Regions from separate parts of the Telluria sp. ZT3P26 genome, predicted to be linked through region 1. Evidence: riboswitches for the same ligand, from Rfam matches in the RefSeq annotation. Region 1 holds a riboswitch; each other region holds the start of a gene.
The links. Region 1 has a riboswitch for cobalamin ahead of AC56LN_RS23150 (TonB-dependent receptor domain-containing protein). Riboswitches for the same ligand answer to the same signal wherever they lie in the genome.
Positions count from the first base shown of each region.

Region 1 (3,433 bases):
CGTCCGGGCATGGCGTGCTCGATACGATCATGTCGGTCAGGCGATTGTGGAAGTACGTGGCGTCGAGGTTGTAGCCGTTGCCGTCGTAGCGCAGGCCCACTTCACGGTTGCGGCCTTTTTCCGGCTTGTTCGTCGCCAGGCCGTAGCCCGGGAAGTACAGTTCGTTGAAGGTCGGGGCGCGGAAGCTCGTGCCGATGCTGGCGGTGGCGCGCAGGCCGTTGCCGAACTCGTAGCCGTAGCCGGCGGCGCCCGTGTTCTGGCTGCCGTAGACCGAGCGGTCCTGGCGCGCACTGACGTCGAACAGGTGATTGGCGCGCTTGGCCGAATACGCCGCTGCATACGAATTGGTGATGCGCGTCTTGCGCATCGACGCCACTTCTTCCTTGCGGTGGTTGAACAGCAGCTGCAGCGTGTCCTGGCCGATGGCGACGTTGTTCTGCCACGAGAATTCGTTCTGCTCGGTGTCGATCTGGCTGGCGCCGCTGGCCGTGGCGTTGCTGAAGCTGCCCGACTTGTCTTCCGAACGCGCGTACTGCACGGTGCTGCGCCAGTTCGGCAGGATCTGGTTGGTCATGTAGACAGCGGCGGTATTGATGTCCGAGTCGCTGTGCACATCGTAGCTGCCGGAACCGCTGGCGTCGTACTGGCTGTACGTGCGGCTGGCCAGGAACTGGGCGCCGATCTCGTGACCCGGCGCGAGCGCCATCGACACACGACCATTGGCGTTGCGGCGGCGGTAGCCGTCTTCGTCGGCGTTGTAGCCTGACGCGCCGGGGCGCGTGGACGAGAAGCCGTCGGATTCTTCGTAGCCGGCGCCGAAGGCATAGCTGATGGCATTCGGGCCGCCGCTGCTGCCAAAGATGCCCGCATCGCCCTGCAGCGTCGCGTTGCTGCCCGCGCCGATCGAACCGGTGACGACAGGTGTACCTTCGCCCTTGCGGGTAAAGATCTGGATCACGCCGCCGATGGCGTCGGCGCCGTACAGCGTGCTCAGTGGGCCGTAGACGATTTCGATGCGATCGATGGCGCCCAGCGGGATGGCGTTCCAGCTGGCGGTGCCGGTGGTGGACGAGCCGATGCGCACGCCGTCGAGCAACACGACGATCTGGTTGGCGTTTGCGCCGCGCACATAGACGCTGGTGGCCGTGCCGGCCGGGCCGTTGCGCGCGATCTCGATGCCGCGCTGGCGCTGCAGGATGTCGGCCACCGAACCGGCGCCCGAGCGCGCGATTTCTTCGGCGTTGATGACGGTGGTGTCGGCGATCAGGTCCGCCGCGAGTTGCGGCGTGCGGGTGGCGGTGACGACGACGGTATCAGCGACTTCGGCGATGGCGGTGGACGAAATGAGGGCGAGTGCGAGCGACACGGCGGCCGCTTGCCGGCTTACTGGAAAATTCATGAGTGTTTCTTATCAAAGGCATCCCGCCGACGTCCCCGTGGGCTGGATTCAAAGGATCGCGCTGTGCGCGTATCCACCTTTTGGCCGGTATCCGGGCTGACAAGTATGGCCGCCCGACCTTCCCATGCTCAGAAAAGCACAGTGGTATGAGGGGGCGGTTTGCTGCGGGCCCCGAAGAGAGGCTGCAGCACTTGCTTACCGTTGCGGGGGCAGCACGCGTTGGCCCTGTGAAGGGCTTCGTGTTTCCCGTTTAACTGCACCTGCGAACGCAGGTGCGAGCACCAAAACGCGCTCATTATAAGGTGGTTGCCCCGGGCATTGTTATATTTCCAGCACCATCAGGTCGCCGTACCCGATCTGGTGTGGTGTCGATGCCGCACGCAGCGCAGCCTCCCGCAGGGTGCCGCCGCTGGACATGGCGTGCAGCAGGCGCATGGTGCCGGCGTGGCAGATGACGAGTGCCTCGGCGTGCCCCGCGCGCTGCATTTCGGCGAGGAAGGCGGCCACGCGCATGGCCACCTGGAGGACGTTTTCGCCGCCGCCGGGGCGGTACTCGAGCAGGTCGGCGCTCCAGGCGTCGATCTCGTCCCGGGCGATGTCGTCCCACTGGCGCAGCTCCCAGGCGCCAAAGTCCATCTCGGCCAGGCGCGCATCGAACACCGGCGCGGTTGACAGCTGCTGCGCCAGCACGGCGCTGCGTTGCAACGGGCTGGCGTAGACCGGCATGGCGCCGGGCAGGTTCTGACCATGCAGCGCCGCCAGCACGCGTGCGGTGTCCGTGTCCTGCGCCGGCAGGTCGGTGCGGCCGTAGCAGTACCCGGGCGGTACGACCGGTTTCGGGTGGCGCACGAGGTACAGGCGCATCAGGCCAGCGCGCCGCGGCCGAGCGTAGCCAGCACCGCGATATAGATCGCCACTTCGGCCAATTGCTGCACGGCGCCGAGACAGTCGCCCGTATAGCCCTGCAGCCGGCGCGTGAATGTGCGGGCCAGCCAGCGCGTGGCCAGCAAGGCCGCGAACAGCGCCGCGCCAATCGCGGCCAGGTCGAGCAGACCGATGGCCAGCAGCGCGAGCGCCGGCACCAGCACCGTGAGCGTTGCGATCCCGAATTCGTTGCTGCTCATGCGCACCGCCAGCGGCTTGGCCTTGCCTTCCGCACGGGCGTAGTCCATCTGCCAGATCAGGGACGTGGCGGCCAGGCGCGAGAGCGGGTGGGCCAGCAGCAGGGCGCCGATGGCAGTGAGTGGCGGCAGCGTGGCGAGTGCTGCCAGCTTTGCGCCCAGCATGCAGACGATACCGATCGCGCCATACGCACCGACGCGCGAATCCTTCATGATCTCGAGCGCGCGCTCCTTTGTCATCCCGCCGCCCAGGCCATCGCAGGTGTCGGCGAAACCGTCTTCGTGGAAGGCGCCGGTGAGATAGATCGTCGCGGCGGTGGAGAGCACGGCGGCCACTGGCGCTGGCAGCCAATGGGCGGCAATGAAGTAGACGGCCGCGCCGATGGCGCCCACCACGACGCCCACCAGCGGGAAGTAGCGTGATGCGTGATTGAGCCAGGCCGGCTCGAAGCCGACCCAGCGCGGGATCGGTAGCCGCGTGAAGAACTGCAGCGCGATGAAGAACAGGCGCAGCTGGTGGATCATGCCGCGTGCTCGCCGACTTGTCCCGAGACCTGGGCCGATGCGAAGGTCGCCATCTCGCCCAGGAAGTTGGCCGCTGCGTGCAGCAAGGGCAGGGCGAGTGCGCTGCCGGTGCCTTCACCCAGACGCAGGCCCAGGTCGAGCAGTGGGCTGGCCCCGAGCTGCTCGAGCAGCAGCGCGTGACCATGCTCGCCCGAGCAGTGCGCGAACACGCAGTAGTCGAGGATCGCCGGTTGCAGGCGCGCGGCGACCAGCAGCGCACTGGTGACGATGAAGCCGTCGATCAGCAGCACCTTGCGCAGGTGGGCTGCCTGCAGCATGGCGCCGGCCATCATTGCGATTTCGAAGCCGCCGAAGGTGGCCAGGACGTCGAGCGGTTCGTGCACGCTGG
Region 1 covers NZ_JCASII010000015.1:9,299-12,731, forward strand. The annotation lists gene AC56LN_RS23150 (TonB-dependent receptor domain-containing protein) at 1-1,399, opposite strand, end outside; cobalamin riboswitch at 1,465-1,700, opposite strand; gene AC56LN_RS23155 (histidine phosphatase family protein) at 1,721-2,263, opposite strand; gene AC56LN_RS23160 (adenosylcobinamide-GDP ribazoletransferase) at 2,263-3,045, opposite strand; gene cobT (nicotinate-nucleotide--dimethylbenzimidazole phosphoribosyltransferase) at 3,042-3,433, opposite strand, start outside.

Region 2 (3,433 bases), on a different contig from region 1:
CGCGTGATGGCGCTGCGGCACCCAGATGAAGGCGGGCGCGCCCGGGCCGCCGTTGAGGAATTTGTAGGTGCAGCCCACCGCGAAGTCGGCGTTTGCGCCATTCAGGTCGACCTCCACTGCACCGGCCGAATGGGCCAGGTCCCAGATCGCCAGCGCGCCGGCGGCGTGGATCTGCGCCGTGATCGTCGTCATGTCGAGCATGCGCCCGGTGCGGTAGTTCACGTGCGTGAGCATCACCACCGCCACCTGGGCGCCGGCGTCGCCTTCGAGGGCGGCCGGCAGGTCGGCCCAGCTGTCGAGCAGGCGCAGCTCGTAGCCGCGTTCGAGCCAGCCGATCAGGCCTTCGGCCATGTAGATATCGCTCGGGAAGTTGTCACGCTCGGTGAGGATGATGCGGCGGGCGGCGTGCGCCGGTGCGTCGGCCTGCATCTTGAGCGACGCGGCCAGCGCCTTGAACAGGTTCACCGAGGTCGAATCGGTGACCACCACTTCATCGGCTGCGGCGCCGATCAGCGGCGCGATCAGGGTGCCCAGGCGCTGCGGCAGGTCGTACCAGCCGGCCGTGTTCCAGCTGCGGATCAGGTCATTGCCCCATTCGGCGGCGATCACGTCCTGCGCGCGTTGCAGGGCTGCGCGGGGGCGGGCGCCGAGCGAATTGCCGTCGAGGTAAATCACGCCGTCCGGCAGCGCAAAGGCATTGCGCTGGGGAGCCAGCGGATCGGCCGCGTCGAGGGCCAGGCAGTCTTGTCGTGTGATCATGTGAACGGTCGCGAAGAAGTAGTGGGTGCCGGCCTGGCCGGACGATACCGCCATTCTAGGCTAGGGAAGCACTGATTTATTCTGGGGGATGGAATTGGCTGCGGAAAAAGCCGCAATGCAAGGCGCAAATCGCAGCAATAGCGAGCTATTGCGAGAATTTGCAACGCCGCAGGGTGGCTATTTTCCGTGCCAAGTCCGCCCCCATGAATTAATCAGTGCTTCCCTAGAGGCCAAAGAATGCGGTGACAGTGACGCACCCTGGCTGTAGAATCGCGCCCAATCAAGTGAATGGTGCCGTCCTGCTCGTCTGCAGGAAGGTGAAACGGGAAGCCGGTGACGTGTGCGAATCCATCGCACGCCAGTCCGGCGCAGCCCCCGCTGCTGTATGCCTGACGACCCTCGTCGAACGCCACTGTGCCCCGTGCACGGGAAGGCAGGACCCGGGAAGGATGACGGCAAGCCAGAAGACCGGCCAATCACGATGCATTGCGTACGTCCCGGGGTGTGGGCGTGCCTGTTGGTAGTTCGTCGTTCCTTTTTTGTTGCCATCGCGGTCGCGTCAGCGTTCGTGCGCGCGTGCGCATGGCTTGCTGCGCCCAGCGTGGAAGGAAGACGTCTGCCCGTTGTCATGCGCGCCCTGGCGCGCAGCTGAAAGGTCGACGTTCACATGAACACTGCTTCGCTTGCCCGCGCCTGTACTGCGCTGGTGCTTCTGCTCGCGTCCCTGCTTGCCTGCGCCCACAGCCACGCCACCACCATGTTCGCCGTGGTCACCGAGCGCGCCGCGCCGGGCGCGATCGAGGCCGCCCACCGCCACTTGGCCAGCCACCCGCGCGACCGGATTCAGTTGCGCACACCGGCCCAATTGATGGCCGCCAGCGAGCGCGAAGTGGGCCAGTGGATAACCGGCGCCGACACGGTGCTGGCGGTGTCGCTGTTCGGCGATCCGGCGCGCCGCATGAAGGATGCGCTGGCGCGCCACGCCAAGCCAGGCACCGCGGTGCTGGCCTTCAATGGCGAAGCAAGCCTGAACCTGATGACGCGCGCCGCGCACGGCAGCCTGGCCGGTTTCGCGCCCGAGCTGCTGCGCGAACTCGCAGCCGAAGCGCCAGCGGCGGCCGCGCTGCAGGCGGCAGAGGCGAATCCCGCGGCGCGCCACTGGCTCGCGGCGCGGCGCGTCTGGCAAGCCGGCGGCGTGGACAACACCACGGCCCTCATCACCCATCTGCTGCATCCATCGACATCACTGGGCGCCCCGCTGCCCGAGCCAACGTTGCGCCTGCGCGTCGGCCAGAACGAGCTGCAGGACGCCGCTGCCTGGGGCAACGCCGCCAAGCTGGGTCTGAAGGACCGCCCGACCGTCGTCGTGCTCGACCTGGCGAACATGGATGGCATGGTGCCCGCCGCGCTGTGCCGCCGCATCGAAGAGCAGGGCCAGGCCTGCGTGCAGCTGCTCACGCGCTGGGGCGGTGCCTCGCGCGAAGCGCTGGTGCGCCTGCCCGAGCTGATCGCGCCGGCGAAGCCGGCGGCGCTGGTGGTGCTGCAGGACTTCGTCGTCGGCGCCGCCGAAGGGCGCGAAGTCGTCAGCGAAGCCTTCAAACGCCTCGATATTCCCGTGTTCAAGGCGATCCGCCTGTCGGACCGCACCGCGATCCAGTGGCAGCTCTCGCCCGATGGCCTGCCGCCGGATTCGGTCCAGTACCGCGTCGCGCTGCCCGAACTGCAGGGCATCGGCCAGCCGATGGTGGTGGCGGCGCTGGGCCAGTCGCAGCGCGACCGTCTGACCGGTATCGAGAACCGCCCACCGGTGCTGCTGCCGGCCGAAGTCGATCGCATGACGGCGCGCGTGAGCCGCTGGCTGGCGCTGCGCGCCAGGCGCAACGCCGACAAGCGCGTCGCGATGGTCTATTACAACCACCCGCCGGGCCGCCAGAACATCGGCGCCGACAACCTGAATGTGCCGGCGTCGCTGTTCGACATGCTGCATGCGCTGAAAGCCGCCGGCTACACGGTCGGCGACCTGCCGGCCACGCCCGAAGCGCTGCTTGACATGATCATGGCGCACGGCGTGAACCTGCCCGAGGACCGCGCCGCGCTGCGCGAAATGAGCGGTGTGGTGAACAGCGTCAGCGCGGCCGACTACGCGCGCTGGTTCGCGACGCTCGCACCGCGCGTGCAGGGCGAGATGAAGGACGGCATGCTGGGCCGCCTGCATGCCGACGTGCTGGTCGCCGAAGCGCAGGGCGAGCGCGCGCCGGGCCGCAAGCAGGCCGAGACGATCATCAAGGAATTGCTGCACCTGGTCGAGGGTGTCGACCATCCGCAGCGCGTGCAGGCCACGCGCGACCTGCATGCGCTCGAAGACGGCTACCGCGCCTGCCTCGACGACAGTAAACCCAGTCCATGCAAGGCGCTCGCACCACTGTACCGGCGCCTGATCGGCTACGGCATCGAAGGCATGCGCGGCTGGGGCCCGGCGCCGGGCAAGGTGATGGTCGACAGCGGCAAGCTGCTGGTGCCGGGCCTCACGTTCGGCAATGTGTTCATCGGCCCGCAGCCGCCGCGCGGCTGGGAAGTCGATGAAGAACTGCTGCATGCGAATACCAGCATCACGCCGCCGCACCAGTACCTGGCCTTCTACCACTGGATCCGCGACCGCTTCAAGGCCGACGCC
Region 2 covers NZ_JCASII010000002.1:85,061-88,493, reverse strand. The annotation lists gene kynU (kynureninase) at 1-759, opposite strand, end outside; cobalamin riboswitch at 1,032-1,250, shown strand; gene AC56LN_RS08225 (cobaltochelatase subunit CobN) at 1,427-3,433, shown strand, end outside.
Region 2: another riboswitch for cobalamin. It lies ahead of AC56LN_RS08225 (cobaltochelatase subunit CobN); the one in region 1 lies ahead of AC56LN_RS23150 (TonB-dependent receptor domain-containing protein).

Region 3 (3,433 bases), on a different contig from region 1:
CTCCCGCTCGACGTACGCCTGGCTGGCCGCTACGTGGTCAGCGGCCGCATCGACGATGCGCTGGGCCGCCCGTTCGCACTGGCGAGCTTCAACGAGTTGCTGGGGCAGGGCACGCAGGCGGTAGCGTTGCGCGTGCATGGCAAGCTTCTGCACGACGCCGACCCTGCGCCGTCACTGCCGCTGGTGCTGCGCGATGTCGAAGGTTATCTGCTGCGCGAGAATACCGATCCGGACCGGCTGCTGCTGGCGCGCCGCGAGGGGCTCGTGCTGGTCAGCCGCACGCTGTCGCTGGCCGGCGTACCCGATAGCGAGTGGCAGAGCGAGGAGCGCAGCCGCTACCTGGCCGAGTATGCAAGAGACCGCATGGCGGCGCGCGAGCGCCTGGCGGCGTTCGATCCGGTGGCCACCTTGCCGCCCGCCGGATGCAGCGCGCCAGGGCTGGTTCAGTAAGGCACCAGCGGCAACTCGACCAGCGCGGACACCGCGATGGCACAGCACAGCAAGCCGACGCCATACCAGCGCACCATCGATCGTTTCAGTCTGTCCCGTGCGCGCATATGTCGTCTCCGCTGCGTCCTGCCACCCCGCGTGGCCAAGGGCCAGTGTGCACGGCGAATATGTCAACAGTGTTGCAACGGCTCAACGTCGTGCAGAAGAGAAAGGGCAGCTGTGGCGGGTTCGCGACGCCAGCGCGCGCCACCAGCGTAAAATAGCACCTTGAACGAAAGATAAAGAAAGCAACAGCATGTCGATACAATGGTTCCCGGGCCACATGAACGCGGCCAAGAAGGAAGCGGCCGAGCAGATGGAGAACATCGATCTGGTGATCGAAGTCCTCGATGCACGCCTGCCCGAGGCGAGCTGCAACCCACTGGTGGACCAGCTGCGCAAGTTCCGCCAGCGTCCCAGCCTCAAGATCCTGAACAAGATCGACCTGGCCGATCCGGTCGCCACCGCCGCCTGGAAAGCCTATTACGATGCACAGGAAGGCGTCACGGCCTACCCGATGACGACCAAGAAACCGGCCGACGTCGCCCGCATCCCCGATCTGGCCCTGTCGCTGGCGCCGCACCGCGGCGTGCCGACGAAACCGCTGCGCATCATGATCATGGGCATTCCCAACGTCGGCAAATCGACGTTGATGAACGCGCTGCTGAAAAAACGCGTGGCCAAGGTGGGCGACGAGCCGGCCGTGACCAAGGTCCAGCAGCGCCTGTACCTGAACAAGAACGTGGTCCTGGTCGACACGCCCGGCATGCTGTGGCCAAAGATCGCCATGGCCACCGACGGCCTGATGCTGGCAGCCAGCCACGCCATTGGCACCAATGCGCTGGTTGAAGAAGAAGTCGCCGAATACCTGGGCGAGCTGCTGCTGCAGCGCTATCCGCACCTGCTGACCGCGCGCTATGGCCTGAAAACCGAGGGCATGGATGGCGTGGGCGTCATCGAAGGCGTGGCGATGCGCCGGGGCTTCCGCGTGCGCGGCGGCGACTACGACTATGAAAAGGCGGCGCACTCGCTGCTGCAGGATTATCGCCAGGGCGCTTTGGGCCGCATCAGCCTGGAAACGCCCGATTCGCGCGCGGCCAGTCTGGCGTTGCACGCGGCCGAAGTGGCCGAGAAAGCCCGTCTGGCCGCCGAGAAGCTGGCTGCCAAGCTCGAAGAGCAGTCGCGCGGCAAGCGCGGCAGCTGACCTGCCAGGGCGCGTGCCGACACGGTATAATCGCGCCGTTTTGGTGCTCTCGCGCGCATTCCGGCGCGCGAAGTTAAACGGGAAACACGACAGGCCTGCGCCACGCGCGGTCCTGGAAGTGTGCTGCCCCCGCAACGGTCGACAAGCGCCGCGTCCGCACATCCTGCGCCGCGGCAGACAATCTCGATAACCACTGTCCGCCGGACAGGAAGGTGAGGGCGTCCCGCTTGCCAGCCCGGATACCGGCCAGGACAGGTGGAAGCGCGACGCGCTTCCTTCGACGCCGGGCTGCGGGGACGCAGCGGGGCGCCCTTTACCGAGAACACACCCATCATGACTTTTGCAGCTCCCGCGCGCCGCGCGCCCCTCGCCGTGGCGTGCGCCTTCGCCGTGTCCACCTTCGCCACCCTCGCCACCGCACAGGAAACGCTGGCGCCTGTCGTCGTCACCGCCGCCCGTTTCCCGGCCACCGCCACACCGATCGGCGCCACCGTGATCACGGCCGACCAGATCCGCACGGCCGGCGTGGCCGACGTGAATGCGGCGATCCGCAAGATCGGCGGCGTCTTCGGTCGCCAGAGCCTGGACGGCTCGCCCGACTTCAGCCTCGACCTGCGTGGTTTCGGCACCAACAGCGCGCAGAACGTGGTGGTGATGGTCGACGGCGTGCGCCTGAATGAAAACGAACTGGCCAGCACGGTACTGTCGGGCATTTCGATCGACACGGTCGAGCGCATCGAGATCACGCGCGGCGGCAGCAGCGTGCTGTACGGCGATGGCGCCACCGGCGGCGTGATCCAGATCTTCACCCGTCGTCCATCGGGCAGCGGCACGCGCGGTTCGCTGTTTGCCGAGGCCGGGCGCTTCGATGCCCGCGACCTGCGCGCCTCGATCGCGCATGGCACCGGCCCGTGGTCGTTCGACGCTGCCGTGACCGACCGCCGCACCGACAACTACCGCGACAACAACCGCTACGAGCAGACGAGCTTCAGCGGCGGCGTGCAGTATGCGTACGCCTCGAACGGCCGTGCTGGCCTGCGCTTCGAGAGCTCGCGCTCGGACTCGCGCCTGCCGGGTTCGTTGACCGACGCGCAGTTCCAGTCGATCCCGACCCAGAGCAGCACGCCGGACGACTTCGGCTCGCTCGACACCGACCGTCTCAGCGCCTTCGTCGAACACCGCATCGGCGCCATCGAACTGGCGGCCGAACTGTCGCACCGCAAGCGCGATGTGAAGTCGACCTACAGCGGGTTCGGTTCGCGTTACGAGTCCGAACAGACCCAGTTCTCGCCGCGCCTGCGCCATACGGCCATGCTCGGCGACAAGCGCAACGAGTTCGTTACCGGTATCGATCTGACCCGTTGGGATCGCCAGGTGACGTCGGGCTTCTCGGCGGGCGACGCGACGCAGGATTCCAACGCCATCTACGTGCGTGACGAACTGACCTGGAATGCGCCGCACAACGCGCGCCTGGCCATCGGCGCGCGCCATGAACGTTTCGACAAGGACTACACCGATCCGCTCGCGTTCACCGCCCCGGAAGACACCGAGCAGTCGGTCAATGCCTTTACGGTCGAAGGCAGCATCGACGTGGCGCCGGAAGTGACCGTGTTTGCCAAGGCCGGCCGCAGCTACCGCATCGCCAATATCGACGAAAATTCGTACCGCTCGAGCGCTGGCGTGCTGGCGCCGCAAACCTCGCGCGACTTCGAATTGGGCGTCGCCTTCGGCAACGATGCG
Region 3 covers NZ_JCASII010000005.1:61,621-65,053, forward strand. The annotation lists gene AC56LN_RS16735 (hypothetical protein) at 1-450, shown strand, start outside; gene ylqF (ribosome biogenesis GTPase YlqF) at 746-1,693, shown strand; cobalamin riboswitch at 1,719-1,958, shown strand; gene AC56LN_RS16745 (TonB-dependent receptor) at 2,027-3,433, shown strand, end outside.
Region 3: another riboswitch for cobalamin. It lies ahead of AC56LN_RS16745 (TonB-dependent receptor); the one in region 1 lies ahead of AC56LN_RS23150 (TonB-dependent receptor domain-containing protein).